Regions from separate parts of the Halomonas qinghailakensis genome, predicted to be linked through region 2. Evidence: predicted binding sites of a transcription regulator. Region 2 holds the regulator's gene; each other region holds the start of a gene.
The links. The regulator PhoB, encoded in region 2, activates phosphate uptake and scavenging genes when phosphate is short. The targets are predictions, from matches to a motif close to TGTCATANNNNTGTCANA.
Positions count from the first base shown of each region.

Region 1: M0220_RS03925 (Na/Pi symporter) is a predicted target of PhoB. The motif match lies at 7,990-8,007, and genes of this name have one in related genera.
Region 3: M0220_RS09930 (heavy metal response regulator transcription factor) is a predicted target of PhoB. The motif match lies at 9,264-9,281, and genes of this name have one in related genera.

Region 1 covers NZ_CP096973.1:831,809-841,411, forward strand. Annotated here, with positions in the region: gene M0220_RS03895 (hypothetical protein) at 8-172, shown strand; gene M0220_RS03900 (LA2681 family HEPN domain-containing protein) at 468-2,162, shown strand; gene traJ (conjugal transfer transcriptional regulator TraJ) at 2,218-2,541, opposite strand; gene M0220_RS17395 (hypothetical protein) at 2,633-2,686, opposite strand; gene guaA (glutamine-hydrolyzing GMP synthase) at 2,748-4,325, opposite strand; gene guaB (IMP dehydrogenase) at 4,423-5,892, opposite strand; gene M0220_RS03920 (PhoU domain-containing protein) at 6,047-6,733, opposite strand; gene M0220_RS03925 (Na/Pi symporter) at 6,758-7,957, opposite strand; gene xseA (exodeoxyribonuclease VII large subunit) at 8,208-9,551, shown strand; gene M0220_RS03935 (DUF3618 domain-containing protein) at 9,595-9,603, opposite strand, start outside.
Region 2 covers NZ_CP096973.1:1,705,244-1,716,507, reverse strand. Annotated here, with positions in the region: gene pstA (phosphate ABC transporter permease PstA) at 1-215, shown strand, start outside; gene pstB (phosphate ABC transporter ATP-binding protein PstB) at 209-1,024, shown strand; gene phoU (phosphate signaling complex protein PhoU) at 1,055-1,780, shown strand; gene cysZ (sulfate transporter CysZ) at 1,848-2,582, shown strand; gene M0220_RS08090 (copper chaperone PCu(A)C) at 2,707-3,186, shown strand; gene M0220_RS08085 (hypothetical protein) at 3,300-3,620, opposite strand; gene M0220_RS08080 (hypothetical protein) at 4,088-4,390, opposite strand; gene phoR (phosphate regulon sensor histidine kinase PhoR) at 4,689-5,996, opposite strand; gene phoB (phosphate regulon transcriptional regulator PhoB) at 5,999-6,688, opposite strand; gene ubiA (4-hydroxybenzoate octaprenyltransferase) at 6,812-7,702, opposite strand; gene M0220_RS08060 (chorismate--pyruvate lyase family protein) at 7,737-8,333, opposite strand; gene M0220_RS08055 (NAD(P)/FAD-dependent oxidoreductase) at 8,421-9,614, shown strand; gene M0220_RS08050 (HU family DNA-binding protein) at 9,719-9,991, shown strand; gene M0220_RS08045 (hypothetical protein) at 9,991-10,347, shown strand; gene yccS (YccS family putative transporter) at 10,650-11,264, shown strand, end outside.
Region 3 covers NZ_CP096973.1:2,109,762-2,121,025, reverse strand. Annotated here, with positions in the region: gene M0220_RS09980 (NAD(P)-dependent oxidoreductase) at 1-513, opposite strand, end outside; gene M0220_RS09975 (amidohydrolase family protein) at 513-1,886, opposite strand; gene M0220_RS09970 (maleylacetate reductase) at 1,883-2,962, opposite strand; gene M0220_RS09965 (sugar ABC transporter ATP-binding protein) at 3,035-4,579, opposite strand; gene M0220_RS09960 (ABC transporter permease) at 4,576-5,535, opposite strand; gene M0220_RS09955 (ABC transporter permease) at 5,552-6,562, opposite strand; gene M0220_RS09950 (sugar ABC transporter substrate-binding protein) at 6,730-7,668, opposite strand; gene M0220_RS09945 (hypothetical protein) at 8,022-8,198, opposite strand; gene uraH (hydroxyisourate hydrolase) at 8,293-8,703, opposite strand; gene M0220_RS09935 (GlcG/HbpS family heme-binding protein) at 8,753-9,244, opposite strand; gene M0220_RS09930 (heavy metal response regulator transcription factor) at 9,380-10,051, shown strand; gene M0220_RS09925 (heavy metal sensor histidine kinase) at 10,051-11,264, shown strand, end outside.

The DNA.
Region 1 (9,603 bases), 870 kb from region 2:
TATTGTGATGGTTCGTAAAACTCCAACTGATAAAGTCACTGTTTCCCGCGAGCGTATTTTGCGCGCAGTGGCCAGCTCAAGCGCAATTGAAACAGGCGAGCGCACGGCAGTGATTGAGAAGCGTCTGAAATCTCATACGCGTCGTTTTACTCAGTTAACCCTAGCTCTCTGAGACTATCCGTTCGTTCTCACTGTATTTCCAAAAAGTCTCAAATTAAATCGAGTGGCTAAGCACCCGCTTTGATAGTTATTACATCCAGTAACAAGCTTCCACGCCTCATAAGCTCCGGTTTGAGCTTTTTGCGCACCATGCCTGTGACGCTCGGCACTCTTGTTCGCTCATACCGCCTCTCAAACTTATACTAAGAATAAATTGCTCAGTGTATATTTTTTAGCAAAAGAAAAAATTTCTGTCGATTTATGATAACTAGTAAATTTTCGATATTAAATGAAAAAAGGAGTTCTTCATGGTCATGACAATAGATGAGATTAACGATTTAAGTGAAGAGGCTGATTTACATATACTAAACAGAGACTATGAAGCTCTGGAAAGTCTTATTGAGAGATTGACATCAAAAGACTTTGATTTTGAACACTCTCTTTATGAGGCTCATTACCTTTACACAATAGCAAACTGCTATTCCGTACTTTACGAGACTCGGAGGGTTGAATGGTACTCAGACGACCTAATGAAAGCCATAATCTATTACAGAAAATCTCTTCACAGAATACCAAAACCTGATTGGAATAACATGTCTGAAAATATTCAGGCATTTAATAACCTTAAGTCGATGGTTCTAACTAACTTGGCTAACCACCTTTCTTCTCAAGGAAGGGTTTTATGTTGCATACCTTTTTATGATGAAGCCATAGCTATAAATAGAAAAATAGAAGCGATTGCATCAAAGGCTAGAAACCAGCTATTTCTTGGCGAATCTCTTTATGACAACGGGCACAAAGAGTATCACTATTTTATAGCCTACAGGCTTACCAAAGAGGCCGCAGATAATATCGAAGAACTATATCCTGAACACAGAGTCGATTTAGAGGGGAATGGGTACTTAATTAAATTCAAGGAATGGTTCGAGAAGAACTTTGAGGAATCTTCCTTCGATTACTTTTCAGAAGAATATAACAGCTCAAAAACGAGAAAGGAAAAACAATACCTGCAATGGTGTGCAAAGAATAAGCTATTTATTAACGACCTAAATGATGTCTGCGATTTTGAAATATCCCATCAGGATGTTCTTGCTCTTCCTTCTTTCTCTCAATCCATAAACTCAACACTCACTATGCATGAAGAGCTAGCGTATCATGGCAACTTTGATGAAATAAAAAATGACTACTGCTACGCACGCTACTTGTTTTTTACTGCCCACAGCATACCTGATGAAGAACATCACTTCTATAACTCAACATATCGACATGTTGACGACATGTCTCACTCGATAAACAACCTAAAAATCAGTCATTATAAAACGTCATTCCGGATACTTTATTCATTATTCGACAAAATCGCTTATTTATTAAGTCGATTTTTTGATCTCAACGATATAAAAGATGACAACATGATAAGTATTGACAACCTATTTAGAGACTTCAAGTCAAGTAACTGGAGAAAAAATTGGAAGCCAAATAAAAAGCTAGGGACTAGCGACAATCATTTCATTCATGCTTTATTTTATATATTAAAAGATATTCGCGACGTTAAAGACACTTCATCTGTTTCAAAGTGGATAGACCCAGACGCTAAGGCATTTTCTGAAATTAGGAATGCCATGGAGCATAGGTCACTTAAAATAGTAGATGATTTCGGCTATGAGCTAACGACCCCACATAACAGTTATCATGATAGTGAATTAGAAAAGCTTAATCTAGAAATTAAAAAAACAAGAGAGCAGTTACACCCCCCCTTGCCCCCTGAAGAATCCAAAACACTAGAATCCGACCTGAAAAAGCTCGAATCGGATCTTTATGAAAAGAAAAAATTAAGCTCACATTCTCTATTAATACCTATGAGTCAATTTGAGTCCCGGCTAATGACGCTAATAAAACTGGCAAGAAACTCAATCATTTATCTATCGCTATCCATCCACTTCGAAGAAAAAAAGCGCCCTAATAATAAGATATACTTGCCAATGGGCGTCCCATTAAAAGATTAATCAAAGATAAGGCGGGCTGCACCGCCTTATCTTAGTATTGAGTCCGTTCTCAGCTTCATAATTCAGACCTCGGCATAACGACCCTGGTCATGATCTTGCCCATTTCCTCCTGCGTCGTTTCAATCTTGCTGAGAACAGCAAGGACTGTTGACTGGCCGAACTGAGCCGTGCGCACGTCATCGGTAAGCCATAGCTTCAATAGGCCACCCAAGCGGCCAAGGTCGCCGTTGATCCGGGCCAGTTCTCGTACCTGCTGATAATCCACCACACCAGAGATGTGATAACCCTGACCGACTTCGCGTAAGTACCGTGCAGCACTCATACCTGCTCTATTTGCTTGCGCTTCAATCAGCTCCTTCTCATCAGGCAGGCAGTACACTTTGATAGGTGTACTGCTCTTCCTCGTTATTCGTTCTGTCTTATCTTTTGCCTTAGTTCCTTGTCACCTGGCGGATAGTGGTGAACGCCTTCTAAAAGTCCTCCGGTGTCGCTCGGCCAGTCTCGGCTTGGTAGTACAGGATCATAAAAATAGCGAAAAACCCGCCTTTCGGCGGGTTTTAGCGAACAATATCAGTAAGTAAACACTCACTCCCACTCAATCGTCGCAGGCGGCTTGCTGCTCACGTCATAAGTCACCCGCGAAACCCCTTCCAACTCATTGATAATCCGGTTGGAAACCTTCTCCAGCAGCTCGTAGGGCAGGTGCGCCCAGCGGGCGGTCATGAAGTCGATGGTTTCAACGGCGCGCAGCGCGATGACCCATTCGTAGCGGCGGCCGTCGCCAACGACGCCAACCGATTTCACCGGTAGGAACACGGCGAAGGCCTGGCTGGTTTTTTCGTACCAACCGGCGGCGCGTAGTTCTTCGATGTAGATAGCGTCGGCATCGCGCAGGATGTCGGCGTACTCTTTCTTCACTTCACCCAGAATGCGCACGCCCAGGCCGGGGCCAGGGAACGGGTGGCGGTAGACCATATCGTAAGGCAGGCCGAGTTCGAGGCCGAGTTTGCGCACTTCGTCTTTAAACAGTTCGCGCAGCGGCTCGACCAGCTTGAGCTTCATGGTTTCCGGCAGGCCACCAACGTTGTGGTGGGATTTGATCACGTGGGCTTTGCCGGTTTTAGAGGCCGCGGATTCGATCACGTCCGGGTAGATAGTGCCCTGGGCCAGGAAGTCGACGCCGTCGATTTTGCTGGCTTCTTCATCGAACACGTCAATAAAAGTGTTGCCGATAATTTTGCGCTTGGCTTCCGGGTCTTTCTCGCCCGCAAGCTTGCCGAGGAACAGCTCTTCGGCGTCGACACGAATCACCTTAACGCCCATGTGCTTGGCGAAGGTTTCCATGACTTGGTCGCCTTCGTTTTTGCGTAGCAGGCCGTTATCGACGAATACACAGGTCAGCTGGTCGCCAATGGCTTTGTGCAGCAGCGCCGCCACAACCGAAGAATCAACACCACCGGAAAGGCCAAGCAATACATGGCGGTCGCCCACTTGCTCGCGTACGCGGCTTACTTGGTCTTCGATGATTTGTGCAGGCGTCCACAGTTTTTCGGCACCGCAAATATCCAGCACGAAGTGCTCAAGAATACGCTGGCCTTGCAGGGTGTGGGTCACTTCTGGGTGGAACTGTACGCCGTAGAACTGTTTCTCTTCCCAGGCCATGGCGGCAATTGGGCAGCTTGGCGTGGAAGCGGTCACGGTGAAGGTGTCAGGCACTTGGGCTACTTTATCGCCGTGGCTCATCCACACATCAAGTAATGCTTTGCCAGTGCTGGCGTCGACGTGGTCTTTAATGTCTTTGAACAGCGCGTTTTCAGCATCTATTTGAATCTGGGCGTAGCCAAATTCGCGCTGGTTGGAACCTTCCACTTTGCCGCCAAGCTGCTCGGCCATGGTCTGCATGCCGTAGCAGATACCAAACACCGGCAGGCCCATTTCGAACACGCACGCCGGTGCTCGCGGGGAATCCAACTCGGTCACGGATTCCGGGCCACCGGCCAGGATGATGCCGTTAGGGTTGTATTCGCGAATTTCTTCTTCGGTGATATCGAAGGCGCGGATTTCGGAGAATACACCGATCTCACGTACACGGCGGGCGATCAGCTGGGTGTACTGTGAGCCGAAGTCAAGAATCAGGATCTTATGGGCGTGAATGTCACTCATGGCGGGGTCTCGGTTAAGCGGTGTGGGGCCGCTGGTAAGGCCAAAAAGCAAGCGGCGAGCTGCAATGCTCGCCGCGCCATTTTACTAAACGTGCTGGTTAGCTCACCCGGTAGTTGGGAGCTTCTTTGGTGATCTGCACGTTGTGAACGTGGGATTCGTTAAAGCCAGCGCTGGTAATTTGTACAAATTCCGGCTTGGTGCGCATTTCTTGAATATCGCGGCAGCCGGTGTAGCCCATGGAAGCGCGCAGGCCACCCATCAGCTGGTGAACAATAGCGCCCATCATGCCTTTATAGGGTACGCGGCCTTCAATGCCTTCCGGCACCAGCTTCTCGGCACCTTCGGCTTTATCTTGGAAGTAGCGGTCGGCGCTGCCCTGGTTCTGAGACATGGCACCCATGGAGCCCATACCACGGTAGGCTTTATAGGTACGGCCTTGATAAAGCTCGACTTCACCCGGCGCTTCTTCGGTACCGGCTAGCAGGCCACCGACCATCACGGCGCTTGCGCCAGCAGCGATGGCTTTGGCTAAGTCGCCAGAGAAGCGAATGCCACCATCGGCGATCAGCGGAATATCAAACTCTTTCAGCGCTTCTGCCACGTTAGACACCGCGGTGATTTGCGGAACGCCAACGCCTGCCACAATACGCGTGGTGCAGATAGAACCGGGGCCAATGCCGACTTTAACGGCGTCTGCGCCCGCTTCGGCCAGCGCTTTGGCGGCAGCGGCGGTGGCGATATTGCCGCCAATGACTTGGATGTTCGGGAAGTGTTCTTTGATCCAGCGCACGCGATCGATAACGCCTTTAGAGTGACCGTGGGCGGTATCAACAATGATCACATCCACACCGGCTTCGGCCAGGGCAGCAACGCGATCAGGCGTTTCGGGGCCAGTACCAACGGCAGCACCCACCAACAGGCGGCCATCGCTATCTTTGGCAGCCATCGGGTAAGTACGGGCTTTTTCGATATCCTGGAAGGTAACCAAACCGCGCAGGTGGAACTCGTCATCGACGATCAGCATTTTCTCAATGCGGTGTTCGCGCATTTTGGCTTTGCTGGTTTCAAGGTCGGTGCCTTCTTTAACGGTCACCAACCGCTCGCGGGGAGTCATGATGTCCGCAACGCTGTCGCCGTGGTTGGGCTGGAAGCGCATATCACGCTCGGTCACAATACCCACCAGGGTTTCGCCTTCTACGACGGGGAAGCCAGAGAAGCCGTTCTCGCGCGCCATCGCCAGCAGGTCATCCAGCTTCGCCTTAGGGCTAACGGTGACCGGGTCTTTTACAATCACGCTTTCGTGCTTTTTAACCTTGCGCACTTCAGCGGCTTGCTGGCTCATGGTCATGCTCTTATGGATAATGCCGATGCCGCCTTCCTGAGCCATCGCAATTGCTAGACGCGCTTCAGTAACGGTATCCATTGCAGCGGAAAGCAGCGGGATATTGAGTGAAATATTGCGGGTCAGGCGGGTTTTGAGGCTGACATCCTTAGGCAGAACATCGGAGAAGCCGGGAACGAGGAGTACGTCATCGAACGTAAGTGCTTCTTGGGCCATACGTAGCATAGCGGCAACACCCTGATTGAAGAGGAAGTGGGGCGTGGAAAGTTAATCCGCTATTATAACGTTTGGAGGGGTGTGCCAGCAATGCGATGGGAGCATATACAAAACAAGCAGCACCACTAAAGGGAGCTGCTTGTCTTTTTCAACCTAGGCGACGTTAATCTAGCGCGCGGTCATCGGCCTCGCTGGGAAAGTCCAGATCCTCCAAACGCCCGGTCACCGCTGTGGCAATATTGGCCAAGTGGGAAGAAACCCGCTTGTAGTGGCGCGCCAACAGCGAATACGCCACGGCCTCATGAAACTCAACCGCCTCTTCTTCACCCAGCAGCGCTTCGATGAGGTCATCGCAGATTCCGCCGATGTCGCGGGTAGCTGTGATAATACGGTGAGCTTGGGCTTCGTTTGAGTCTCGTGTAGCCGCGATGAGCTCTTTAAACAGCCCAGATAAACGCTCGGAGATCTTATCCAAGGGCTTTTGATAATGATCTACGTGAAAGCCTTCACTGTAAAAAGCGCCAACTTCAAAGACATTTTTACAGTAATCGCCAATGCGCTCGGCATCTTTTGCAACGCTCATCAGCGCTAAGCAGATAGCCACATCGTGGCCGGGATTAACGGTCAGATGGCGCAACACCTTGCGGCGGATAGAGCGCTCAAGCTCGTTGACCGCCACATCACGCTGATAAAGCGGCTGCCGCACGTCTTCGGCAGGCACTGTGCTGTAAAGCACCTCGTTGGCACGTGCGAACATCCAAGCACCATGCTCCAGCATCTTGGTCAGGTCTGCGTAGGCCTGATCGATGCTGGTTTCCGAGGTAAGCGCACTATAAAGCTGTTTAAACATGGGAAACCCCTCGGTTGGCCGCGCTTAGCGCAGGCGCATGAATAATTCGGTCAATGTAATGCCGACCACCGGCACCACCAGGAATACGCCAATCAGGAACATAAAAGCGTAGCGGATCTGCTTACCAGCCAAGCGGCCATACCAGGTGGCAATGCGCAGTGGAATCACCCGTAGCGGCCACCAGATGGCGGTACCGGTTAAGTTAAAAATAACGTGAAACAGCGCCACCGTCATCGCCGCAGCGATAGGATTAGCAGTAGCCGCCAGTACGCTGGTAATCGTGGTACCCAGGTTGGCCCCCATCATAAAGGGTAGCACTCGGCGTAGGCGCACTACGCCCGCTCCCGCCAAGGGCACCATCAGGCTGCTGGTAATAGAACTCGATTGCACCAGCACCGTAGACACCACCCCAACCCCGTAGGCCCGCGCATCGGTACGGAAGAAATAGGTGCGGAAGAGGCCATCCATATGGCGCAGCAGCGCACCGCGCAGATTCTTCACCATAAAGACCAGCGCTGCGAACATCAGCAGCAGGCCTAAGCCCGCGACGAACAGGCCAGCAGCCGCCACGCTGGGCATCAGGGAGGCCCCCAGCCAATTAGCGACATCAACAATGGGAGCAGTGATTACCTTAATCGGACTACTGGGCTTGGCAACTTCCTCCAAGCCAATCAGCTCCGCTACCCAACCGGCTAGCCGTGTAAAGATGCCGTAACCATTCTCATGGAACATTCCCGTCAGCCACTCCACCGGGAAGATCAGCAGAACCGTGAGAATATTGAATAAGTCGTGCATCAGCGCCGCGGTGAACGAGCGGCGGAAGTTGCGCTTGATCCGCACGTTCGCCAGGGCCACGATGACACCGGTAACGGCGGTGCCGATATTGGCGCCCATAATGGCAAAAACAGCAGTGCCCAGGGTCATCTCGCCGCTAGCCACCAGGGTGACGATCAGCGCCGAGGTGAACGACGAGCTCTGCACGACCATGGTAACCAACACCCCTGCCATCAAGGCAATAAAGGGGTTCGCGCCAAAAGCGAAGGCGCGGGTCAGAAGGTCGCTGTCGCTACCAAAGGTACCCAGGCCCGCGCCCAGCACGTTAAGTGCGGCCAGGAACAGGTACAGGCACAGGCCGGCATAAATACCGCGTAACCACGCGGGCACCTCACGCGGCACCTCGCGAGCAAGAGCAGGACGATCGGTGGAAGGTCCGAGATTCGACATAAGTGGTCTGCCGTGTTGGTGGACAATCTATGTATGACGTTTTGATGACAGTTTTGTGTCGGCGAGCAACTTAGCACGGTTATGTGACACTTTGATGACGAATACAAAACAAAACGGTGAACATTCGCCTCACGGCTGCAAACCTAAGCACCCTGGCGAATACGTTTGCTGAGACAGGTTAGCGTATTGTCTAATGGTTGCACCCTAACACTGACTATCGCACCGCAAGCGTTGGACGACACCTGCCTCCATGACCGCCTCAAACACCGCCATCTTCTCAGTCAGCGAACTCAATCTCAAGGCCCGCAAAGCGCTAGAGCGAAACATGGGTGAGGTATGGGTGGAAGGCGAGCTTTCGAACGTTTCCCGCCCGGCCTCTGGGCATATTTACTTCACGTTGAAGGATGACCGCGCGCAAATTCGCTGTGCGCTATTTCGCCAGCGGGCAAGGTTTGTTGCCGCACCCATGCGCGATGGCGATCAGGTAAAACTACGCGGGCGCGTCTCGCTGTTCGAACCGCGCGGCGACTATCAGCTGATTGCCGAGGCCGTGCAGGCGGCAGGCTTAGGGGAGCTACTGGCGGCATATGAGCGCCTAAAAGTGCAATTGGAAAGCGAAGGCATGTTTGCCAATGCTCGTTCACTGCCCTTTCCACCCCGCAAGATTTTGATTTTAAGCTCTGCCAGCGGCGCGGCCATTCGCGATGTATTGGCGGTGCTGGCAGCGCGCTGGCCTCTGGCTGATGTCACGTTGATTCCGGTGCCCGTACAAGGTGCCGAGGCCGCCCCTGCAATGATTTCTGCACTGGGGTTATTAAACCGACAGGCACGCTTAGACCCTGACCAGGACGTGGTGCTAATTACCCGTGGCGGCGGTAGCTTAGAGGATTTGTGGGCATTTAATAACGAGCATCTGGCACGGGCGATTTTTCACTCACGCTTGCCGGTGATGTCAGCGGTGGGTCACGAAGTGGATGTCACCCTAGCGGATTTCGCTGCGGATATGCGTGCCCCTACCCCGTCAGCGGCGGCTGAGCGTTTAGTGCCTGACCAGCAAGCGCTAAAGCAGCAATTGTCACAGCTAGAAAACCGCTTACGTCGTGCCATGCAGGCACGCTTAGAACGCGATAGCCAACGGCTGGATACCTTGCGCGCCCGGCTTCGCCACCCTGGCGAGCAGCTTGACCGCCAGCGACAACACGTTACCGCCCTTTATCAACGGCTGCAGCGCGCAATGCAGCAAAGCGTTCAGCAGCAGCAAACGCGGGTCACGCAGTTAAGCAAGCGCTTAGCCAGCCAAGACATGGCACGCCTGCACCGCGCAGAGCAAGAGCGTATTAGCCAGCTACAGCGCCGTTTAGCCAGCGCTATGCAGCGGGCGTTGGAAGTACGTCAGGCACGCTTGAGTAGTGCTGCCCGTGAGCTAAATGCCATCAGCCCGCTTGCAGTATTGGGGCGCGGCTATGCCATTGCCCAGGATGAAAAGGGCCATGTTATCCGTCGGGCAGAAGACACCGTGCCAGGCCAGAAGCTCTCGCTACGGCTGGGTGAAGGCAGGCTAAACGTGGAAGTAAAACGGCGCTACAAAAAGTAGCGCCGCTTCTAACCAGCACGCTTACCGCGTCTGCGGCGTTTCGTTATGGCCG
Region 2 (11,264 bases):
TAGATGGCGACTTTCCCTACCTTCATCTAGAGCGCAAATTTATGCACCTCGGCTATCATTTATTTGATACTGCCTTTCACGGTGAAGATGTACAGGCTGCCATTCCCTTGGTTTTCGCTACCGCGCTACTACTGGTGTTAATTGTGCTAGTGCTTAACCTAACTGCCATATTTCTGCGTCATTATCTAAGGCGTCAGCGAGGAAACGAATGTTAGCGTCCTTATCGTCCGACAAGGTGGCTCCAACACCCGTGACGCATTTTTCAGCTGAACAACGCTGTTTGAGCATTCACCACTTTCACCTCGCTTATGCGGGGAAAATGGCGTTAAACGACCTAACGTTAGACCTACCGCGCCACAGCGTAACGGCCTTTATTGGCCCCTCTGGCTGCGGTAAATCAACGCTGTTGCGCGCGATTAATCGGCTACACGACCTTAATGAATCGGTAACACATAGCGGCCATATTCAGCTTGAAGGACAAGATATTCATGCACCAGACATGAATGTCACTGAGTTGCGGCGGCGCGTTGGGATGGTGTTTCAGACGCCAAACCCTTTCCCTATGTCGATTTATGAAAACGTTGCCTTTGGCCTACGTTTACAACAGCGTTTACCCAAGCGAAAAAGAGACGACATCATCGAATGGGCTCTAACATCGGCAGCGCTATGGGATGAGGTAAAAGATCGGTTACATCGCTCGGCGTGGCAGCTATCCGGAGGCCAGCAACAGCGCCTAGTCATTGCTCGTACGCTGGCCGTGCAGCCAGATGTGTTGCTACTCGACGAACCAGCGTCAGCGCTAGACCCTATCTCAACCTTAAAAATCGAAGAGCTAATCCGTAACCTAAAGTCACAGCTAACGCTGGTGCTGGTTACCCACAATATGCAGCAAGCCGCGCGGGTTTCTGACTACACGGCTTTTTTGCAGCACGGTGAACTCATTGAGTACGGGCCAACGGATCAAGTGTTCACCAACCCGCGTTTACAACGCACCGAAAACTACATCACCGGCCGCATTACCTAGGCCCTAAAGACATTACGTCAGGAGTGCTCAATGGATATTACGAGCGATACCCACAGCCAGCATATCTCTCGCCAATTCAACCAAGAATTGGAAGAGCTAAAAACCCACCTGATGGCCATGGGCGGCCTGGTGGAAAAACAAGTGCAAGATGCAGTTTTTGCGCTACTTGAAGGCGATAGCCGTCTTGCTGAAAAAGTGCGCGATAATGATCGCCAAGTAAACGACCTGCAACTGCAGATTGACGATGAATGCACCCGCGTACTGGCTCGTCGTCAGCCAGCGGCTTCCGATTTGCGCTTGGTGCTAGCGGTGATTCGCGCAACATCTGATCTTGAGCGCATCGGCGACGAAGCCAGCAAAATTGCTCGAAATGCATTACTTTTAAGCGAAAATAGCGGCAATATTCGCGGTCTAGTAGAAGTGCGCCATATTAGCGAGCATGTGCGTAAAATGCTACGCGATGCGCTTACCGCTTTCGCGCGTTTTGATACCGAACTTGCGATGCAAGTTGTCCGCGAAGATGAGTTCGTTGACGACGAGTACGGTAGCGCCATGCGCTCGCTAATGACCTTTATGATGGAAGACTCGCGTTCGATTAGCTCCGTGCTTAGCATCATGTGGGTGCTACGCGCCTTGGAACGCGTGGGTGATCATGCCAATAACCTAGCTGAGTACGTCGTCTACCTAGTAAAAGGGTTAGATATACGCCACAGCGACCCCGATTCTATCGACCCGCAAGTGCTTAAAAAATCTTGACCTAGCACTCAATTCCTCCTGCAATACGCCCAGATAATTTATCTGGGCGTTTTTATAAGGAGCAGGCATGTTGGATGCGATAACAGCGCTAAGTCGAGGTACACGTCTGGTGTACACAAAGGGCTTGCGGCGCTATATTTTCCTACCCATTCTGGTCAATATCTTCGTTTATGCTGGCATGCTGAGTTTTGTAGTCAACCGCTTTTCTGGCTGGCTAGACAGCGCCATGATGATGGTACCAAGCTGGTTAGAGTGGTTGTCATGGCTCATCTGGCCTCTGTTCTTTATCAGTCTGCTGCTGGTAATCTTTTTTACCTTTACCCTGGTTACCCACTTAATTGCCGCACCTTTCTATGGATTTTTAGCAGCCAAGGTAGAACGCCAAGCGACAGGGCGTGAACCACTGGACGACCGCGGGCTAGCCAAAACCGCCGTCGACGCCTTAGGCCGCGAGCTAGTCAAACTCGGCTATATTCTGCCTCGTATGCTGATACTGTTTGTCATTAGTTGGATACCCGGCCTAAACCTGATAGCCCCTATTTTATGGATACTCTTTTCTGCCTGGATCATGGCGATTACTTATTTAGATTATCCCATGGATAACAATAAGATAACTTTTAGAGATATGCGCACACGACTATCGCAACGGTGGTGGCCCAGTCTCACCTACGGCGGATTAATTATGCTAGTGACCTGGATCCCCCTCGCCAACCTGTTCTTGATTCCCGGCGCGGTGGCAGGTGCCGTATTAATGTGGGATGACCATTACCGTGGTACGCGCGACATTACGTCTCATCGCTAATGGCCTATCTGCTATAACGCTAGCCCAACCTATTTGTTACCTTAAGGTTGTTTGGCTTACCTAGTGTTATCAAGATTAAGCATAAGCCTTGTTAAGAAACAAGGCTCCTACAAGGAATACGACCATGCTGACCCGCGCACTCTGGCTAACGGCTCTCCTCTCTAGCAGCGTCTCTTTTGCATCGGCTCACGACGTTCAAACCGACCAGTTAAGGATTGTTCACCCTTTTGCCACACCAACTCCTCCTGGCGTGGTAAACGGTGCCGCTTATCTGGATATTACAGCTCGTACAGAACCCGTCACACTAGTTGGTGCGCAGTCACCTGTGAGTGACAGTGTTGAGCTGCATGACATGCAAATGGATGGCGATATGATGACAATGCGCCATGTCAGCGCCATTGAAATCGCTAAAGATGAAACACTGACGATGCGCCCGGGTGGCGGCTATCACCTGATGTTAATGGGCTTACACCAGCCACTGGTAGAGGGTGAGCGTTTTCCCATTACGTTAGAGTTTGCTCAACAAGACGACATTGAAATAGAGGTTTGGGTACAAGATGCCCAGCAAGGAAGCACAGATGCTGATCACCATCATCAGCATTAATAACCACAGCGTGCCGTTGCCCTGAGCGGTGCCACCATATAAAAGCCCCATAGAAGTGGGGCTTTATTAATAAACACGCGTGCTTTACCTCATAAATTTAGCCGTCACACTGGTTACCAGCGTGTACTGCTCCCCTCTTCACGATTTAGCTCTTCAGCACGATAACCTGATCTAGCTTTAGACTCTTCATCATCTTTGCTATTACGGCTAGAAGGAGAGTAGATCAGCGTATTTTCGTTATCGTTGATTAAATCCTTAGCTGAATAGCTCGCAGGACCCGAGGTATTGCGCGATTCAGGCTGAATAATTTCTTGATTATCAGCGCGTTCCTGATTCAGCTCTATAGAAGATTGCGCAAATGCCATTGGGCTAGTGATTAGACCAAACAACAAACCTACAACAGCTGCTTTTTTAATGAATGATGTCAACAACATACCTAAAACTCCTTGACCACCTACTACATGGAGTAACCGACAGGCTAATAATACGAGATACCTTTTTGTCAGTCACCAAGCACTATATTTGAATATATTAGCTCTAAGCACTCACTATAACTCAGGCATTAACAAGGCAATAGGGTATGAACCCCCTTTCAATTACCAATAAAATGTGAGCTACACACAAAAATTAATCTACGCAAAAAATTAGACCCCACCGAGGTGGGGTCTTGAGCGCTCTTACTGATCGCGATGTGCACTGCTGGCTTCCTATCCATTTGAGGGACTCCAACCTTGGAATTAACCCTAACCAGCGTGATAATCGTCGAATAATTCAATCCTTGAATTTAAGAGCATCCGTGCAATGAAACATCCGTGTTGCTAAATGGCTCATCCATAAGAATAAGAGCTATACTGACTTTAGAAAATATCAGTTACTAAAGTTAATACTAGACGGATAAGTCTTACATGCCACTATTTTCTTCTGGCAATTCTTCCGTGCTGTCATAGCCAGCATCTGAATCACCATGATCCGTTGAGCTTGGCTCCATGTCACTGGCGTTATCGCCTTCGTCATGGGTCAAATCTTGTTTGTCATAGTTACCTGTACCAGTTGTACTTTCGGTTTGGGACTCGACGGGCTGTTCATCTGGAGAAATATTATTCGCTGGGTCTGCTGGCTCTTGAGCGAATGCCGCAGGGCTAGCAACTAGACCGAACGCTACACTTAAAATACCAGCTTTCTTGAGTAGTTCCTTGGACATCATATTCCATCTCCTCGATCGCTGTTCAATACTGCTTAAATGGTAAGAAAGATTGCCTTTCGGCTTACCAATTCCTGTGATGTTCTCTCTTACCCATATACTTGCATTCGTTATGCCAAAAGCCAAAAAAAACAATAATATTTTTAATAAACAAAAACTTAAGGAAAAAAAAGAGGCGCAAGCACAACATAAGTCTTTCGAAATAAGGGGGGCAAACTGGTTAGAAATGGCACATGAGCATTATGTATCCATACTTATATGACAGCATGGCACACTTATACAATATTTGTATTTACAAGCCCTATGTCAGGCTATGCTCGTTTTCAACAACCCGGGAGGAGGGAAAAACACAGCGAAAGAGGGCTCCTTCGCCAGGATGGGATTCAATGTGTAGCAGTGCATCATGTCTTAGTAGTACATGCTTCACAATCGCAAGGCCAAGGCCCGTGCCACCCGTTGCTGTACTACGCCCTTTATCAACACGGTAAAAGCGCTCTGTTAGGCGTGGAATATGAACCGGGTCTATCCCTTCACCGTCATCATCAACGTCAATGCAGGCGCCACCATTCGGTAGCGTTTTCCAGCGAAGCGTTATCTGACTACCTGTTGGGGTATACCGCACAGCGTTAAAGGCAAGGTTAGAAACAGCACTATGCAGCTCTTGTTCGCTACCAATGAGCCGCGCGTCGCTCTCAAGCACAACATGAACACTGTGTTGTTGATTAGAAAGTGCAAGCGCATCGCGGCGGATACTATCGAGTAACGGTCCTACCGCTAGCGGTTGGTGATCCTCTCCCCCTTGATCAATTTCTAACCGCGAAAGTAGCAGCAAATCATTGACCAAATTTTGCATGCGTTTAGTCTGCTCTTCCATCTGGCCAATCCCGCGACCTAACCGCGGCGGCAACTGATCTTTCAGCTCGCCGTAGGTTTCTAAATACCCCGTTAACACTGTAAGCGGGGTACGTAGCTCATGGGAAACGTTCGCCACAAAGTCACGACGCATCTGCTCTAAACGATGGAGGCGGGTAATATCTCGCGCCATTACTAAGCGTTCATCATCGCCATAAAGGGTAATTTGATATTGAAGGATGCGCCGTTCATCGATGGGCGACGTCAAGGTTAGCGGCTCACCGTACTTACACGCGTTAAAATAGCTGATAAATCTTGGGTCACGAAGCAGGTTGGTAATGTGCTGGCCACGGTCATGAGCCGTTTGTAGGCCCAGCATTTCTGTCGCTGCGCTGTTCCACCACTCTAGGTCACCATGCCGGTCCAACATAACCACGCTATCACGCATTGCTTCAGATGATTCCTGAATACGTGCCAACGTCGCGCGTAAGCGGTTCTGGGTAATCCGTTGGCTTTTTTGATAGCGATACAAGCGATCAAATAGCTCACCCCATATCCCGTTCGCTGCAGGGGGTTCATCATGGGGATGAAGCGTTAACCATTTAAATAGCGCACGTAGTTGACGTAAATGGTAGCCAAGACAAACGGTAAGGCCCGCCGCTAGACCGATGCCTGGAACTGCCACCAGCCACCCTAGGAAAAGGCCTAGCATTGCCCACAAAACAAAGCGCCACAGTTCTCGGCTCCACAAACGCACGGTTACACCCGGGCAGAGAAGCGGTATCCAGTGCCACGCACCGTTTGAATAAGGTTTTGGTGGGCTTCCCCGAGGGCCTTGCGTAAACGACGAATGTGGACGTCTACGGTACGCTCTTCAACATACACGTTACCGCCCCACACTTGATCAAGTAACTGGCTACGTGTGTACGCGCGTTCTTGGTGGGTCATAAAGAACTGCAGCAAACGGTACTCTGTCGGCCCCATTTCCAATGCTTTGCCATAAGCGCTCACCCGATGGCTGACAGGGTCTAAAAGCAAGCCATTGATTTCGATAGGATCTTCGACGCCACGAGGCGTAGTACGGCGTAACACTGCTTTTAAGCGCGCTACCAGCTCACGGGGCGAAAAAGGTTTGGTGATATAGTCATCAGCGCCAGCTTCAAGCCCTTGAATCTTATTATCCTCTTCGCCTTTGGCGGTTAGCATGATTATAGGCACTTCTGCTGTCGCTTCTTCACGCTTCAAACGCCTTGCCAGTTCAATACCACTGGTACCGGGCATCATCCAATCCAGCAAAAGTAGATCTGGCTGATGGTCAACCATCATGGCGTGGGCATCCTGGGCGTTATCCGCTTCAAGTACGCGATAGTCAGCCATTTCAAGCGCCACGGCGATCATTTCGCGGATAGGCGCTTCATCATCGACAATCAAAACGGTCTTGGCGGTCATTCCAGGGGCCTCACGGTGTTCAATGAAAACTGGTTCGAAAGAACAGTTCAACAAAACAGTTCAGTGACATGTCAATGACGATAACACCATGACTTGATGACAATTCTATGACAAAGACGATATTTAGCCAGTGATTGGCCACCAACTCAGTACTATTCCTGCAAAAATCAATAAGCCAGACCAGTGATTGTTTAGAAATGCTTGGAAACAGCGGTCACGCTCACGGCCAGCAATTAGCCGCTGTTGGTGGGCAAACGTAGCGGCCATCCCCGTTAACCCAAGCCAGAAAAACCCTCCCAAACCAACGCGTATTCCCACCCATGCAAGTAGCAACAATGTCGCTGCTTGCAGCACACCAATGATAAAGCGGTCAGCACTACCGAACAGCACCGCGGTAGATTTAATGCCAATTTTAAGGTCATCGTCGCGGTCGACCATGGCGTATTGGGTATCGTAAGCCACTGTCCATAAAACGTTCGCACTAAACAACAGCCACGCTTCAAACGGAACGTACCCCAATACTGCACCGAATGCCATGGGGATTGCCCAAGAAAACGCCGCTCCCAAAAACACTTGTGGGAAGTGGGTATACCGCTTCATAAAGGGGTAAATAAACGCTAAAACAACACCGCCGATTGAAAGCAGCACCGTAAACCAGTTGGTCAGCAACACTAAAATGAAAGCGGCGGCAACCAGCGCGATAAACAGTAGCTGCGCTTCGGTTTCACTGATACGCCCAGTGGCTAATGGGCGATGCTTAGTGCGCTTTACATGGCCATCAAAGTGACGGTCAGCGTAATCATTGACCACGCAGCCCGCGGCACGCATCACATACACACCAGCAATAAAAATTAGCAGCACATTACGCTCAGGCACACCATCAGCCGCTATCCAAAGCGCCCATAACGTTGGCCACATCAGTAGCCAGGTGCCAATCGGGCGATCTAAGCGCATTAAATGTAAAAAATCTGCCACTCGGGCCCATCCCGTTGGCCGCAACAGAGAACGATCCATGCTTACCTCTCAAAAAGAATACGCTGGCACTAGCCTAGCGCGAAGGCAGGTCAAGATCATCTGCCATGCTTGATAAAAAGTATTCCTGTACCAATAGCGACAGTCCGCTGTGCTGAAACACTGAGCGCCGCCCCCATACACTGTCTGCCAATAGCGCAGACTGTTCGACGACAAAACGTGGCTGATGGCGGGTAGCGTAAAGCGGTCCACGCACTAGATCGGGCTGTCGAAACAACCAACTGCCTAACGAGCGCTCGCCCAGCCCTTCCAAGCCTTTGCCTTGTAACTGGCTAAGTGGCGCTACCGAGCGCGCAACCACCCAAGGTTTATTTCCCACACACAGTGCCACTTCCCTTAGCCAGGCATAGCGTCGCGGGGCAATGCCCAGCGCCAGCGCTTCATCACGCAGAGGAAACCCAACCGTTTGGCGCAGCAGTTGCACCCGAAACGCCTTGGTGTCGCCTGCGACGGTTAGCCGTGTTGTCAAGGAATCCTTCGAGGCTACCCACTGCCACCACGGGGCGCTCATCCCAGGACGAGCCGCCGCAACGGGTAGCCAATGAGTAAATAGTCGATGAGTAACGAGTTGGTGAGGGACTAGAGAGGCTTGCCGAAAAGTAGGGGCGTTCACCAGGGTCTCCGAGGCGGTCAATACATATAGAGCTAGTGTAACATGGTGACCATACTGGCTTTTGTTCCACCGACTTTTGGTGACTGCATGCCCGCAATCGATAAACAACTACTGTCCAACTCACATTCAGCGCTGATTATTATTGGCACTGGCATGGCGGGGATTGGCCTTGCACGAGCCTTGCGCCGGCAAGGCGATACACGCACCATTACCCTCATCAGCGCGGATAGCGGCGATGATTACAGTAAACCGCTGCTCTCCACCGGCTTTGCGAAGCGCTTAACGCCCGACCAGCTGGCACAGCGCAGCGCCCGCGACGTTGCCGAAGAGCTTAATGCCGAGCTAATTACCCACACCCAGGTCGTACACCTGCATGTGGATAACCAGCGCATAGTACTCAGTAACGGTCATCAGCTTCACTACGATGACCTTGTACTAGCGACTGGCGCGGCGCCACGTACACCCTTTAGCGTGCCGGAAAACGTCGCCAAACGGTGCTTTACGGTGAACGATTTAGACGAGTATCGCCGCTTTTATGATGCCTTGGCGACAGCGCCTGCACGGGTAGCAATTGTGGGGGCTGGCTTGGTGGGCTGTGAATTCGCTAATGACTTATATGCTGGCGGCCATCAAGTCACCCTTATTGCGCCAGAGCGCGCGCCGCTGCCACGTCTACTGCCCGAACCGTTAGGCCAAGCACTGGGTAACGCTTTTCAAGCAGCAGGTATTCAGCTTGCTTTAGGGCGCACCCTACAAACACTGACGCTTAACCCCGACAATGCCCTATCGCTGCACCTTGATAATGGCGACCACTATGTTGCCGACATAGCGTTACTGGCCACCGGCTTAACGCCGCGCAGCGAGCTTGCAGAAGCTGCCGGGCTGGCGGTGTCCCGCAGCGGCATCATGGTTGACCGCCAATTACGCACCTCGCAACCCCACATATTTGCGCTAGGCGATGTGGCTTGCGTTGAGGACGTAAATGCAATGTACGTGCAGCCCTTGCAAGCGTGCATAAAAGCGCTGACATCGACACTTACCGGAAAGCCAACCAGCGTCAGCTTTGGCGCATGGCCTGTGATAGTAAAAACGCCCTTACTACCCGTTGTTGCCTACCCACCTGCAACCACGCCAGCACAGTGGCAAATTGAGGGAGAAGGGAACGAAATGACAGCCATTGCTGAAAATAAAGACGGACGTTTGATTGGATTTGCGTTGACAGGTGGCTGCGTGAGAAGGAAAGTGGAGCTTTCCAGAACGGCCCCTGCGCTGCTAGGCTGATTCTCGCCGCATTTACGGCTAAGCTGAAAAAGCTAACCAGCTGAGCAATGCTGCTAATAACATCGATGAACTTACGCTTGATTTTCACATAGGGAGATACCTTTATGCGCAAACCTGAACTCGCCGCCGCCATTGCTGAAAGCGCTGATCTATCCAAAGACAAAGCAGGTCAAGTGCTCAACGTTATCTTGGACGAAATCACCAATAGCGTGGCCAAAGGTGAAGATGTCGCTCTCATTGGTTTTGGAACGTTTACCGTGCGCGAACGTGCTGCACGTACTGGCAAAAATCCACAAACTGGCGCGCCACTGCAGATTCCTGCCAGCAAAAACGTTGCGTTTAAGCCAGGCAAAGCGCTTAAGGACGCCGTTTCCTAATGAAACTCAAGCTGACGCTGTGGCTACTGAGCTTACTGCTTAAAAGAGCCCTGCGACGCAAACCGCGCTTTAGGGAACAACTTGAGCGAATGCGCGGTCTGGACTGGGGTGTTGCCACGGAAGACCTAAGCATTGCACGGTATTATCGAATGTCACCAAAAGGCATCACTACCGGCAAAGGCTTGCCCGTTGACCTAGACCTTGAGCTTCGTTTCCGCGATCAAGATACCGCGTTAAAAATACTCAAGAAACCTACACAACAGGCCTTTCTCGACGGTATGCTAGCCGGTGAAGTTCGCCTAGTGGGCGACTCTGCTGATATGAACAAGCTACAGAAGCTACTGAAAAATATGTAATAAACAGCCCGCCACCTTAAAGTGGCGGGCTTTTTTCTTCCTTTCTTTTTGTTTACCACTCAGCGTGTAAAGCATTGCCCAACCGGGCGGTGATATAAGCGTGTACCGCCAAGGTGCTGTATTGATGCGGGTTGGGGCGAGTTTGTCCGCCCACTCACCTATAAAGCCGGCTGGGCGGGGAGTGTCAGTAAACGTGAGGGAGAACACTGTCATTGATAACAGCAGGTAAAGACAAGCACAGGCCATTCCCTCTATACTAATTATTAAACTAAAGTCTAAAAAAGAGAACGCTAAGAGCCTCTATGCCGATATCCTTGCCTTTGCGGCGTCTTTGGACCCTAGATAAGTTCGCCTATAGCCTGCGCGTGTTTATCGCGTTCAGTGGGGCGTTGCTATTTAGTGGTTTTGCGGGTGACATCGCGCTGGTGATTCCGCTATTTTTGGGCATTATTGCGAGCGCTCTTTCTGAAACCGATGACAGCTGGCAGGGACGCTTACAAGCACTACTAGTCACCCTTGCTTGCTTTGCTTCAGCCTCGTTTATCGTTCAGTGGCTTTTCCCATGGCCGTGGTTGTTTGCAGTAGGGCTAGCAGTTTCTACCTTCACTTTGATTATGCTGGGTGCCATTGGCCAACGATACGCCACCATTGCCTCGGGCACATTAATCCTATCGATCTATTCGATGATCAACATTGAACAGCACGGTGGCGTTGACGAAGACGTGGCTGCCCGACAATGGCTGTTGCTTGCCGGGGCAGCGTGGTACGGATTTATTTCGATCTTATGGTGCGCCTTTTTTTCGCGTCAACCGGTTAAGCAAAGCATGGCCAGGGTATATAAAGCGCTAGGTGAATTTTTAATATTGAAGTCGGCGCTGTTTGAACCTGTTCGTGGGGTAGACCTGGAAGCCCGTCGT
Region 3 (11,264 bases), 400 kb from region 2:
AGCCTGCTCTTCATCGCCTAGCCAATACTGCGCCTTGGTAAAGGCGTCAAACACGGGTTTCGCCGCTTCCAATGCATCGCGTGGGCCAGACACCATCGCCGACAGCGTGCCAGCCTCTGCTGCCACCGGGTTGCCTGACACCGGGCTGCGCAGATAGGCAATGCCTTGGGCTTTGGCTGCTTCAGCTACCCGTGCTGAGGCTTCCACACTCACCGTGCTGGTTTCGATCAGGATGCTGCCAGGCGTCATGTGACGAATAAGCTCACCCGGTTCAAGACACAGGCTGAGCAGTGCCCGGTCATCGGGAATCGAGACAAATACCAGGCCACACTCCGCCACGGCGCTGGCAAGCGACTGATGCGGGGTAATGCCTATGTCTTCGGCGAGCGCCAGACGCTGTGCTGAAAGATCAAAGCCTTGAACGGCAGTCCCGGCCTGAATAATCCGGTTGGCCATCGGCAAGCCCAACTTGCCCAGGCCAACCCAGGCGACCTTGGAGGATGAATGGGACATTAGTGTGCCTCCTGTGTGGATTGCGCTTCACGCGCCAGCAGTTCGGCGTGAATGCGATGGCCTGACGCGGCAAGCTCGGCAATGCCCTGTTGAGTGTTCATCAACAGGCGACCGCCACGTTTCTTGAACTGCCCGGCCACCATGACGCTGTCGACGTTGGCTAAGCTTGTCTGCATGACAACGCTGGAAATCGGCTCGTTGACCGGCTGCATATTGAGTTGATTGCTGTCCAGCAGTACCAGATCCGCCTGCTTGCCTGGGGTCAGGCTGCCAATGCGGTCATCAAGCCCCAGGGCTTTCGCGCCATCCAGCGTGATCCAGCCCAGCGCTTCCCGGGTGGTAATGGTCGAGGTATCGGGGATCTTGCCCTGCTCCCGGCGAGAGGCATCGTTATCCAGGGAACGCTGCATGCCCAGGGCCGCACGGGCCACGCTGAACATATCGCCAGAAAGCACCGATTCAAGATCCACTCCCAGTGAAACTACGCCGCCGTGCTGGCGTACCAGGCCAGTGACCGGAAAGCCGTGGCCCTGGGTCATCTCGTTTTCCGGGGCCACTGAAAAGGTCACGCCGCTGGCACAGAACCGGGACATCTGACCATCATCCAGGCTCTGGCCATGGACAATATTGATATCCGGGCCTAGCAGGCCACGGGCTTCTACTTCGTCCCAGGCGCCGGGGGCCACGGCTTCGCCACCGCCCTGGTGCATGGACGCGACCAGACCGAATTCTTTGGCCAGGGCAAAGTCCTGCAGGGTGACCTCCAGGGTGGAGTAATGCGGCCCCAGAATCGCCATCCCTAGAGTGACCAGGCCAGCAGGGTCAGACAGCTCCCCTGCCAGCAAGCGCTCAATTTCATGGCGCGGATGGGGAATTTCACTAAAGTGCGGCTGACCGGGCTTGGGGTCAGGCTTGGGCGAGCCGTGCATAAACAGGGCGCGAATCCCCGACTCCTTCAACCCGCGTACAGCGGCATCGGTGTGTTCTGGCGTCGGGTTATTGTGGCACCAGTCACCCAGTGTGGTCGTGCCACAGTTCAGCTGATTGATCGCGCCCATGCGGGTGGCAATATAAATATCATCCGGCGTGAACAGCGCTGCTAGGCCACGGTGTACATGGCGGAAATACTCCAGCAGCGTCCAGTTGGCAGCCACGCCGCGCAGGCCGGTCTGCCAGGTATGCATATGCGCATTCACCAGGCCAGGAATCAGGATACCGCCGCCACAGTCAATCACCTCGGCATCCGCACCTGCCACCAGGTCATGGCCCACGGCCACAATCCGCTCATCCTCAACCAGCACCTGGCCGTTGCTTAACTCACCCAGCGCTGGGTCCATGGTGATCACGGTAGCGTTAATAAACAGAGTTTTCATAGCGCCTCCCCGCGTTCAGACTGTGGCCGCAAGCCTGCCTGGGCATTGCTCAGCAGGCGCGCAATCCCGTCAACGGTGATGTCTCTCGGGTTCCAGTAAGGGTTGCGGGTGGCCATCGCCGTGGCTTTGTCCACATCATTGATGCCGAAGCCTAGTTCCGATAGTGCGCTGGGAGCGCCAACCGCACGCCCCAGGTCATACAGACCAGTGGCCGCATCGTCGCACCCCAAGGCGCGTTGGATACGCATCATCGCCTGCGGCGCGGCCGGGGCATTGTAGGCCACCGCATACGGCAACACGATGGTGTGCGTTTCTGCATGGGGAAGATTGAAAGAGCCGCCCAGGGTATGGCACAGCTTGTGGTGCAGCGACATGCCCACCGAGCCCAGGCAAGCGCCACACAGCCAAGCGCCGTAAAGTGCATCGGCACGTGCGTCGACGTTGGACAGATCATTGGCGATAACCGGCAGGCTTCGCGCCAGAGCAGCAATGCCTTCTTCGGCCATCAGTGCAATCACTGGGTTGCCATCGCGGGCATAAAGCGCTTCCACCGCATGGGCGATGGCGTTAATACCACTGGTGCCCGACATGCCAGCTGGCAGCGTCAGGGTCAGGTCAACGTCGTAAATCACCGTTTCCGGCAGCACGTCCAGAGTGCGCTGGGTAGTTTTCTCACCGTCACGGGTTTCACCCAGGATCGGCGTCATTTCCGACCCGGCATAGGTGGTAGGAATAGCGATCTGGGCTAACCCCGTGCGCAGCGCAATCGCCTTGCCCAGGCCAATGGTAGAGCCACCGCCAATGGCGATGGTGCAATCCACGTCCAGTTCCTTGACGACCTGCATAGCATCATCCGTGATCTCCACAGGTGTGTGCATGGCGGCGTTGGCATAGACACCGACGCCTTTATCACCCAACTGCTGCAAGACATCCTGGGCCTGTTGCTGCTGCTGGGGCGTGGCCAGTACCAAGGCACGTGAACAGCCGAGATGAGCAAGCTCTTCACTTAGACGTGACAGGGTTCCTCGGCCAAACACCACGCGGGATGGTAAGCCATTATAAACAAAGGGTTGCATGGAACATTCCTTATACGTTTGAAGTGGTCTGTATGTGCTCTTTGCAGTGCACATCAGTCGCAACACAGCGAGCTAGCTCGCCTGTGCCTGCTTGCCCATGCCGGTAATCGCCTGAACCAGTTCGTCCTCACTGACGTTATCGCCATCAAATTCAGCGGTCACACGGCCGTCGTACATAGCGATAATGCGGTTACTCAACCCCAGCACTTCCGGCATCTCGGAAGAGATCACCAGCACCGCATAGCCGGACTTGGCCAAGTCTTTCACCAGGGTGTGAATTTCCGACTTGGAACCTACATCAATGCCTCGGGTGGGCTCATCAAGAATCAATAGCTTCGGATGGGTATGCAGCCATTTGCCGATAACAATCTTCTGCTGGTTACCACCGCTGAGGTTGCCCACCTTCTGTCGCCAGCTAGGCGTCTTGATCTTCATTGCCTGATGATATTTGTCATAGACTTCACGCTCTTTCGAACTCGTCATAAAGCCCAGTGACGACACGCTAGAAAGACTTGCCAGGGTCATGTTGTCTCGGCAGTTCATGCCCAGAATCAGCCCTTGGTCTTTGCGGTCTTCAGGGACTAACGCAACGCCACTGGCAACCGCATCGTGGGCGCTGCGAAAGTTGACAACGTCACCATCCAATACCACTTCCCCAGCGGAAGGCGTGCGCAATCCAAAGATGGTTTCTGCTACTTCAGAGCGCCCTGCCCCTACTAGGCCATACATGCCAACAATCTCGCCCTTGCGCACGTTAAAGCTGACGTTCTCGAACACCCGCTTCACCGAGAGGTTGCGCACTTCCAGCAGGTTGTCGCCGAACTCCGTTGGCTTGCTGGCATGATCAAGCTCCAGACTGCGGCCGATCATCATCCGGGTGATCTCGTCTTCGTTGGTATCTACGGTATTGACGGTGCCGGTGTATTCGCCGTCTCGCAGCACCGAAATGCGGTGAGAAAGGTGAAAGATCTCGTCCATACGGTGGGAGATATACACAATCCCCACGCCCTGCTCACACAGCGAATTGATCACATCGTAAAGCACCGGCTTTTCGTGGTCGGTGAGCGACGCTGTCGGTTCATCAAACACCACGACTCGGGGGGTGAAGGCCAGTGCCCGACCAATTTCCACCATCTGTTTCTTGGCAATCGACAGCGAACCCACCAGATCATCGTGCTGAAAACCGCACTTGAGCGTCTCAAGAATCTTATTGGTATCCTCGCGCAGCTTGCGCCAGTCAACGCGGTTGAACGGTTTTCTTGGCAAGCTACCCAGAAAAATGTTTTCGGCGACCGTCATCTCCGGTACTAGCGACTGCTCCTGGTGGATCAGCACTACGCCTGCACGCTTGGCATGTTTGGGGTTTTCAAAGGCCATCTCTTGGCCGCCCAGAATAATCTTGCCCTCATTGGCTTGATGCTTACCGGCCAGCACCTTCATCAGGGTTGATTTACCCGCGCCATTCTCCCCAAGCAAGGCGTGTACCTCGCCGGGACGGACATCGAAATCGACATTGTTGAGTGCCACAACACCAGGGAATCGCTTGGTAATACCTTTGAGTTCAAGTATCGGCGCGGCGTCAACCGGCTGGCGTGATTGGGTTGGGGAGGGATTCATATCCGCACCTCCTTGGTCGAGGGCGCATTGAGTTTCTTATCAATAATAAGTACTGAAATGAGGATCGCACCGAGGATCACCAGCACGTAGAAGGCTGGCACCTGCATCAGGTTCATGCCATTACGCAGAATGCCGATTGCCAACACGCCGCCCAGGGTGCCTACAATGCTGCCGTAGCCACCGGTCAGTTTGGTGCCACCCAGCACAACCGCGGTAATCACCCAAAGCTCATAGTCACGCCCCAAATTCGGCGTCGCCGCTCCCATCTGACTGGCTAGCAATACACCTGCCAGGGCAGCAAAGAAGCCCACAATAATAAAGTTGATCATCATATGGCGGCCCAGGCGGATGCCCGCATCGATGGAGGCTTCAGGGTTGCCGCCAACGGCAAAGGTATTACGGCCATGGCCGGTACGGGTTAGCACCAGATGCATGATCAATGCGCAAACCAGAAAGATGATGGCCAACACCGGTACCGACCCAATCGTGCTGGTTCCAAAGTCTGCAAACGCAAAGTTCATAGCAAAGAAGGACTGCTCACCGGTGTACAGGAAAATCAGACCGCGTACGCCTAGCATGGCGCCGAGCGTAACGATGAAAGCGTTAACACCGGTTTTCCACACCACAAACCCATTCAGGGCACCCAGCAAGATTCCTGAACCCAAGGCCGCTAGAATTGCCAGCGTCATGCTAACTTCCTGCAAACCCACCGCTAGGGAAGCGGCTAGCCCTAGTATCGCTCCCACTGACAAATCGATGTTGCCGTTGATCATCACGAAGGTCATGCCTAGGGCGATCAGGCCAATCGTTGAGGTCTGCACCAGAATATTGGTGATGTTGCCAAACGATAGGAAGTACTCCGACATGAAGCTGAAGAAAATAAAGAGCGCGATAACAAACACCCAGATAGGCTGGATACTCGTCCTGCCACGGAAGAATCCTTTAATTGATGTCATGTTGCATTCCTCCGCGTTATGAGTGGGTCGTGAACAAGCTCTTACGCTTGTTAGCGAGATCCAGCCATACGGCCAGAATGATAATGACCCAGGTCACAATCCACTGGATGTAATAGGGGTAGCCCATCAACAGCAGGCCATTCTGGATAAAGCCCAGGATCAACACGCCAATCACGGTTTTCCAAATACTGCCCGCACCGCCCAATAAGCTAGTACCACCAAGGATGATGCCGGCCAGCACCAGCAGCTCGTAGCCCTGGCCTACGTTGTTTTGCGAACCCATTACCCGTGAGCCAAGTACTAGAGCGGCACAGGCCACACAGAAAGCTGAAATCAGATAGGTGCTAAACACGCACCAGTTCTTGCGAATACCAGAGTAAACGGCGGCCATCGGGTTACCGCCCACCGCAAAAATGCGTCGGCCGTATCCGGTATAGGACATCACCACCTGCATCACGATAGCCAGCAGGCCAAACATAAGAATAGGGACCGCAATACCACCGACATAGCCACGTCCAAAGAAGGCAAACCAGGTGCCTTCCTGATCGGCGATATCGACGTTTTGACCGCCGCTGTAGATCAGCACAAAGCCTTGAATGGCCGATAGCATCGCCAAGGTCACAATCAGTGAATTGAGACGCAGAAAGCCAATCAAAAACCCGTTCACAGCACCAATCATCAGGGTCAGCGCGAACATCAACAAAATGGCATTAGTGGGGCCTATTTTGTCGTGTAAATCGACTACTAGAACGGTAGAAAACGACAGCATCGAGCCTACGGAAAGATCCAGGTTGCCACCGATAATCACCACGCTGACACCGACTGCGATGATGCCAATGATGGATGCCTGACGCACCACGGTCATGATGTTGGACTGGGAGAGAAACTGCTCAGAGAAGAACGAAAAAACGAACATACTGAGCAGGAAAAAAATAAGTATTCCCTGAGCCGATAGAAAACTCAGCACACCAGCCTTGCTAAGTTTTCCCGGCAGCAGCCTAGGTTTTGATTGCTCTGCGGAAGCCATGCTATTCACCTGTATAAAATCACCTCGGAAAGCACCGGTTAGCACGGGGGCTATCCCGCCACGCTAACCGTACCCCCCGACGCAGGAAACCTGCCTTTAGGGTCACGCCGTGCCGGTGTTAGTAGGCGATACACACCTATAACACCAGGCAGCAGTACGCTCTGCCTTTAGAAAACCGGACGGTCAAACGCTTCGAGGTTTTCAGCGGTGATTTTTGGTGTTTCGAAGAAGTTCATTTTCGGCACTTCTTCTCCAGCCAGTACATCTAGGGCTGTTTGCAAAGCTGCTTCCGCATCATCAACAGGAGACTGATAAATAGAACCGTAATACTCGCCACGCTCAATAGCGTCGTAGCCAACCGCAAAGTTGGTGGCGCCAATGAAGATAATGTCATCTGCACGATCGGCGCCTTTAGCAGCATTTAAAGCGCCAACGCCCATATTGTCATCGCCGGAATAAACACCATCAATACGATCATACTTGGTCAAGAAATCTTCCATCACCCGCTGGGCGCGCTCGCGGTTCCAGTTGCCTGGCTGGGTCTCCATTAACTCAACACCTGGACACGCTTCAGCGAGGCGCTCTTCAAAACCGGCCGCACGCTCCATGGCCGTGGTATAACCGGGTTGGCCGGCAATCTGTACGATTTGTCCTTCTCCACCCAAGGCATCACACATCATCTCAGCAGAGGAAATACCTTGCTGGACATTGTCTGGGCCAGAGAAGGCAGCGATGAACTCAAGTCCCGCTTCAGCAATTTTAGAGTTGGTGACGACCACCGGAATACCTGCGTTATGCGCTTGGCGAATGGCAGGGATAACAGCCTGCCCATTGGTTGGCCAAATAATAATGGCGTCGACACGCTGCTGAATAAGATCCTGCATCTGGCCAATCTGACGCGCGACATCGCCGCCAGCATCCAGCACAACAATATCTACATTGCCAACGCTCTCTGCAGCAGCTTCAAAGGCACTCTCATAGGTAGTTTGGTAACTATCAACACCGACGTTGTTTTGGGTAATACCAATGCGATAGGTGCTTTCAGCTTGCGCCGTCGTGATCGACATCATAATGACAGATGCGGCAATAGCGGTTTTCTTGAACATTGCGTTTCTCCTGACGTTTTTTTAGTAATTGTTTTTAGCCTGCAGGCCATACAAGCCTGGGTTTGGAGCTTACTGCCGGGCTTTGTTTCGGCACAACGCGACCGCCATATAGAAATGGCCAAAATGGTTATTTTTTGTTGCTTACACGCAAAGAGAGAAACATAAACTAAAAAACAAAGCCGCGCAGAAAGACAAAAAAACCGAGAATAGCGAGGGATGAGGGACGAGGAGAGCAAGGAATGAGGAGACAGCTAAAGAAAAGGCGGTGACTGAATGGCCGCATAGCGGCCACTATAAAAGAGGCCGCTATGCTAATGAACTAACACAGACAGTTATTCAAGCTACGCTAACGCTTAACGATTTCTGGCTGACAGATCAACAAATGCGTTATGCCCATCAGCACCGCTTTGCTGTTGAGACGTCGATTCAGGATAGGCGATCTGATTATCTTCACCAGAACCCCGCTCTGCTAACGCAACACCAGAGACCAGTGCAAGAGCGATGGCAGCGACGATGTTAAGTACTTTCATGATTCATTCTCTCTCGTTTTACTTAAGCAACAAATAAATGGAACATCTAAAAAGATGTGCTCACGAATAAACCAGGGGGTTCATCGATGCTTAATTAGTTACCGCGGTACGTTGAGTAGCCGTAAGGGCTAAGCAGCAGTGGAATGTGGTAATGCTGGTCAGCATCTTCTACTTCGAAAGGCACTGGTACATTGGGGAAGAACGTAGCGGTGTCGTGTGCTTCAAACCATTCACCGGTTTCAAACGTCACACGGTAAGTACCTGGCAAGAATGCCTCATCAGTGGGATAAAGGGCTGACACACGACCTGCATCGTCGGTAGTTGCTGTTGCCAGTGACTCCCAGCCCCCATCGGTATGTCGTTCAAGTTCAACATCAACGCCGGGGGATGGCTGGCCGTTCTGGATATTGAGGACATGAACGCTTAGCGGGTTATCAGCCGCCAGTGCAGTGGCAGCAACGCTGCTAAAAACCATACCGGCAAACAGGGCAGACAATAGTTTCATAAAAAAACATCCTTTTAGGGTGATAGGTAAAGAGCGATCTTTATGGGATTTACTGGGGTATTACGCTGTCGATAGCCGTCAGGGCACAGCCTTCGTCAATGGCAGAACCACCTGCTCCGGCAACGCCAAGGGCACCAATCAGCTCACCCTCGACTCTGAGCGGCACACCGCCACCCAATAGCAGCAATTCATCCAACGTGTTTAGGTTGGCCGACTCAGGGTCTTGGCGAGCATGCTCAGATAACGCGCGGCTGGTACTGCCGGTCGACAAAGACGTAAATGCTTTGCGTTGGGCGGCCACCGTGTTGTGGGGGCCGATGTTGTCATCGCGTTGCAAAGCCACCAGGTTGCCACCACGGTCTACCGCAGCGACCACGGCTGTACGGCCATCGGCATGGCACGCTTCCAAGGTGGCATTCACTAAGCGATTAGCCAGATCTAGCGACAGCGTCTGCTGCTGTAGCGGCCCGGTATCGGCAAGCACGCTACCGGCCAACAAGACAGCACCAAGCAGGGGCAGGCGAGCACGTCGTGATGTCATGAAAGTCTCCTTATCAAGTGATGGCATCATCCTGACAGCTCGACCTCGTCAAACACCTGACGGCAGCATTACAGATTTGTAATGTGAAAAAGCGTCCGATCCGGCTACTCTGTGTCGATTTCGCGGGGACACGGCATGCGTATCCTGGTAGTAGAAGACGAACAAAAAACCGCTGATTACCTGAGCAGAGGGCTAGGTGAATCAGGTTATGCCGTTGAGATAGCACGCGATGGATACGATGCGCAGCATTACATTGAAGAGGACGAATTCGACCTGATCATTCTTGATGTCATGCTGCCCGGCCTTGATGGCTGGCAGTTGCTACCACTGATCCGCCGCCGCAGCCAAGTACCAGTGCTATTTTTGACCGCCCGCGATGCCGTGGAGTATCGCGTTAAAGGGCTGGAATTAGGTGCAGACGACTACTTGGTCAAGCCCTTCTCATTTGTCGAACTGCTAGCCCGCGTGCGCACACTGTTACGCCGCAGCCCACCTCGCGAAAGAGAGCACTTTCGCGTCGCCGATTTAGAGATGGATGTTTTGCGCCGCCGCGTTACCCGTCAAGGCGAACGACTTGCACTCACCAACAAAGAATTTGCGCTTTTAGAGCTGTTTCTCGACCGAGAAGGTGAAGTGCTATCACGCACCTATATTGCTTCTCGGGTGTGGCAAATGAATTTTGACAGCGATACCAACGTCGTCGAAGTGGCTATCCGGCGACTTCGCGCTAAACTCGATGACCCCTTTCCCACTAAACTCATCCACACCGAGCGCGGCATGGGTTATGTGCTTGAGGAGCGTTCTTAATGCCAACGCTGAACTCGTTAGCAACGCGCTTATCGCTACTTTTTGCCCTGGTCAGCGTGCTACTGCTGGGCAGTATCGGCACTTATCTCTACCATTCGCTGACTCGTGAGATTGCCTGGCGTGATGACCAAATGCTGCATGGCCGCCTAGAGCGCATGGAAGCGCTGCTCTACGATGGTGAAAGTATTGCGATGCTTCACCAACGCCCTCGACTCTATGCCAACATGCTGGGCAATCACGACAGCTTACTGTGGGTAATTGATAACCAGGGACAGGTATTGATTGAGGTTAACCCAAGCAATCTGCCTGTGCCGGATCTACCGATGACGACGACCGTCCGCTTTAATGATACGTCCGGGTTAATACCAGCAAGACTGGCATGGCACACCCTTGAACAAAATGGCCAGCCATTAACACTGGTCGCAGGTAAGTTACTTAATGAGCGTAATCAGATGCTCGCTGCCTACCAGTTCAAGCTATGGATTGCATTAATCGTCGGCGCCTTACTGGCATTTTTACTTGGCTGGGGCGTCAGCCGACAGGGGCTTCAACCGCTGCGACGCTTAGCTGAACAGGCGGCACGCATTGACATTCGCCAACTGAATCATCGCCTAAGTGTGGCTGGCGAAACCGAGGAAATCAGCCGTCTCAGCCAAGGCCTGAATCGAATGCTCGATCGATTAGAAGAAGGGTTTTCGCAGCTCTCACGCCACTCTGCAGATATGGCACACGAACTGCGAACCCCCTTAACCAACTTGCTAGGACAGACACAACATACCCTGCGCCGGGACAGAAGTGATGCGGAGTATCGTCAGGTGCTGGAATCGAATATCGAAGAGTATGAGCGCTTATCAAGAATGATCGATAGCCTGCTGTTCCTAGCACGTACCGAAAGCCCTTCACATACCCTACCCTGTGAGCAAGTCGACCTCGGTGAGTTAGTCACTCAGCTATGTGATTACTTCGAGGGCATGGCAGAGGATGATGATCGCTCGCTAGTGAACCACAGCCACGGTAGCGTGGTTGCCAACCGTGACCTACTGCGCACAGCCTTAGCCAATCTAATCGCTAATGCCCTGCGCTATGGGCGCTCAGGAACCCCTATCAGCATCTCTACCACCAGCGTTGAAGGCCAAATCGAGTTACGCATTCATAATCATGGCCCCGCGATACCACCAGAAGACTTGCCAAGAGTGTTTGAGCGGTTCTATCG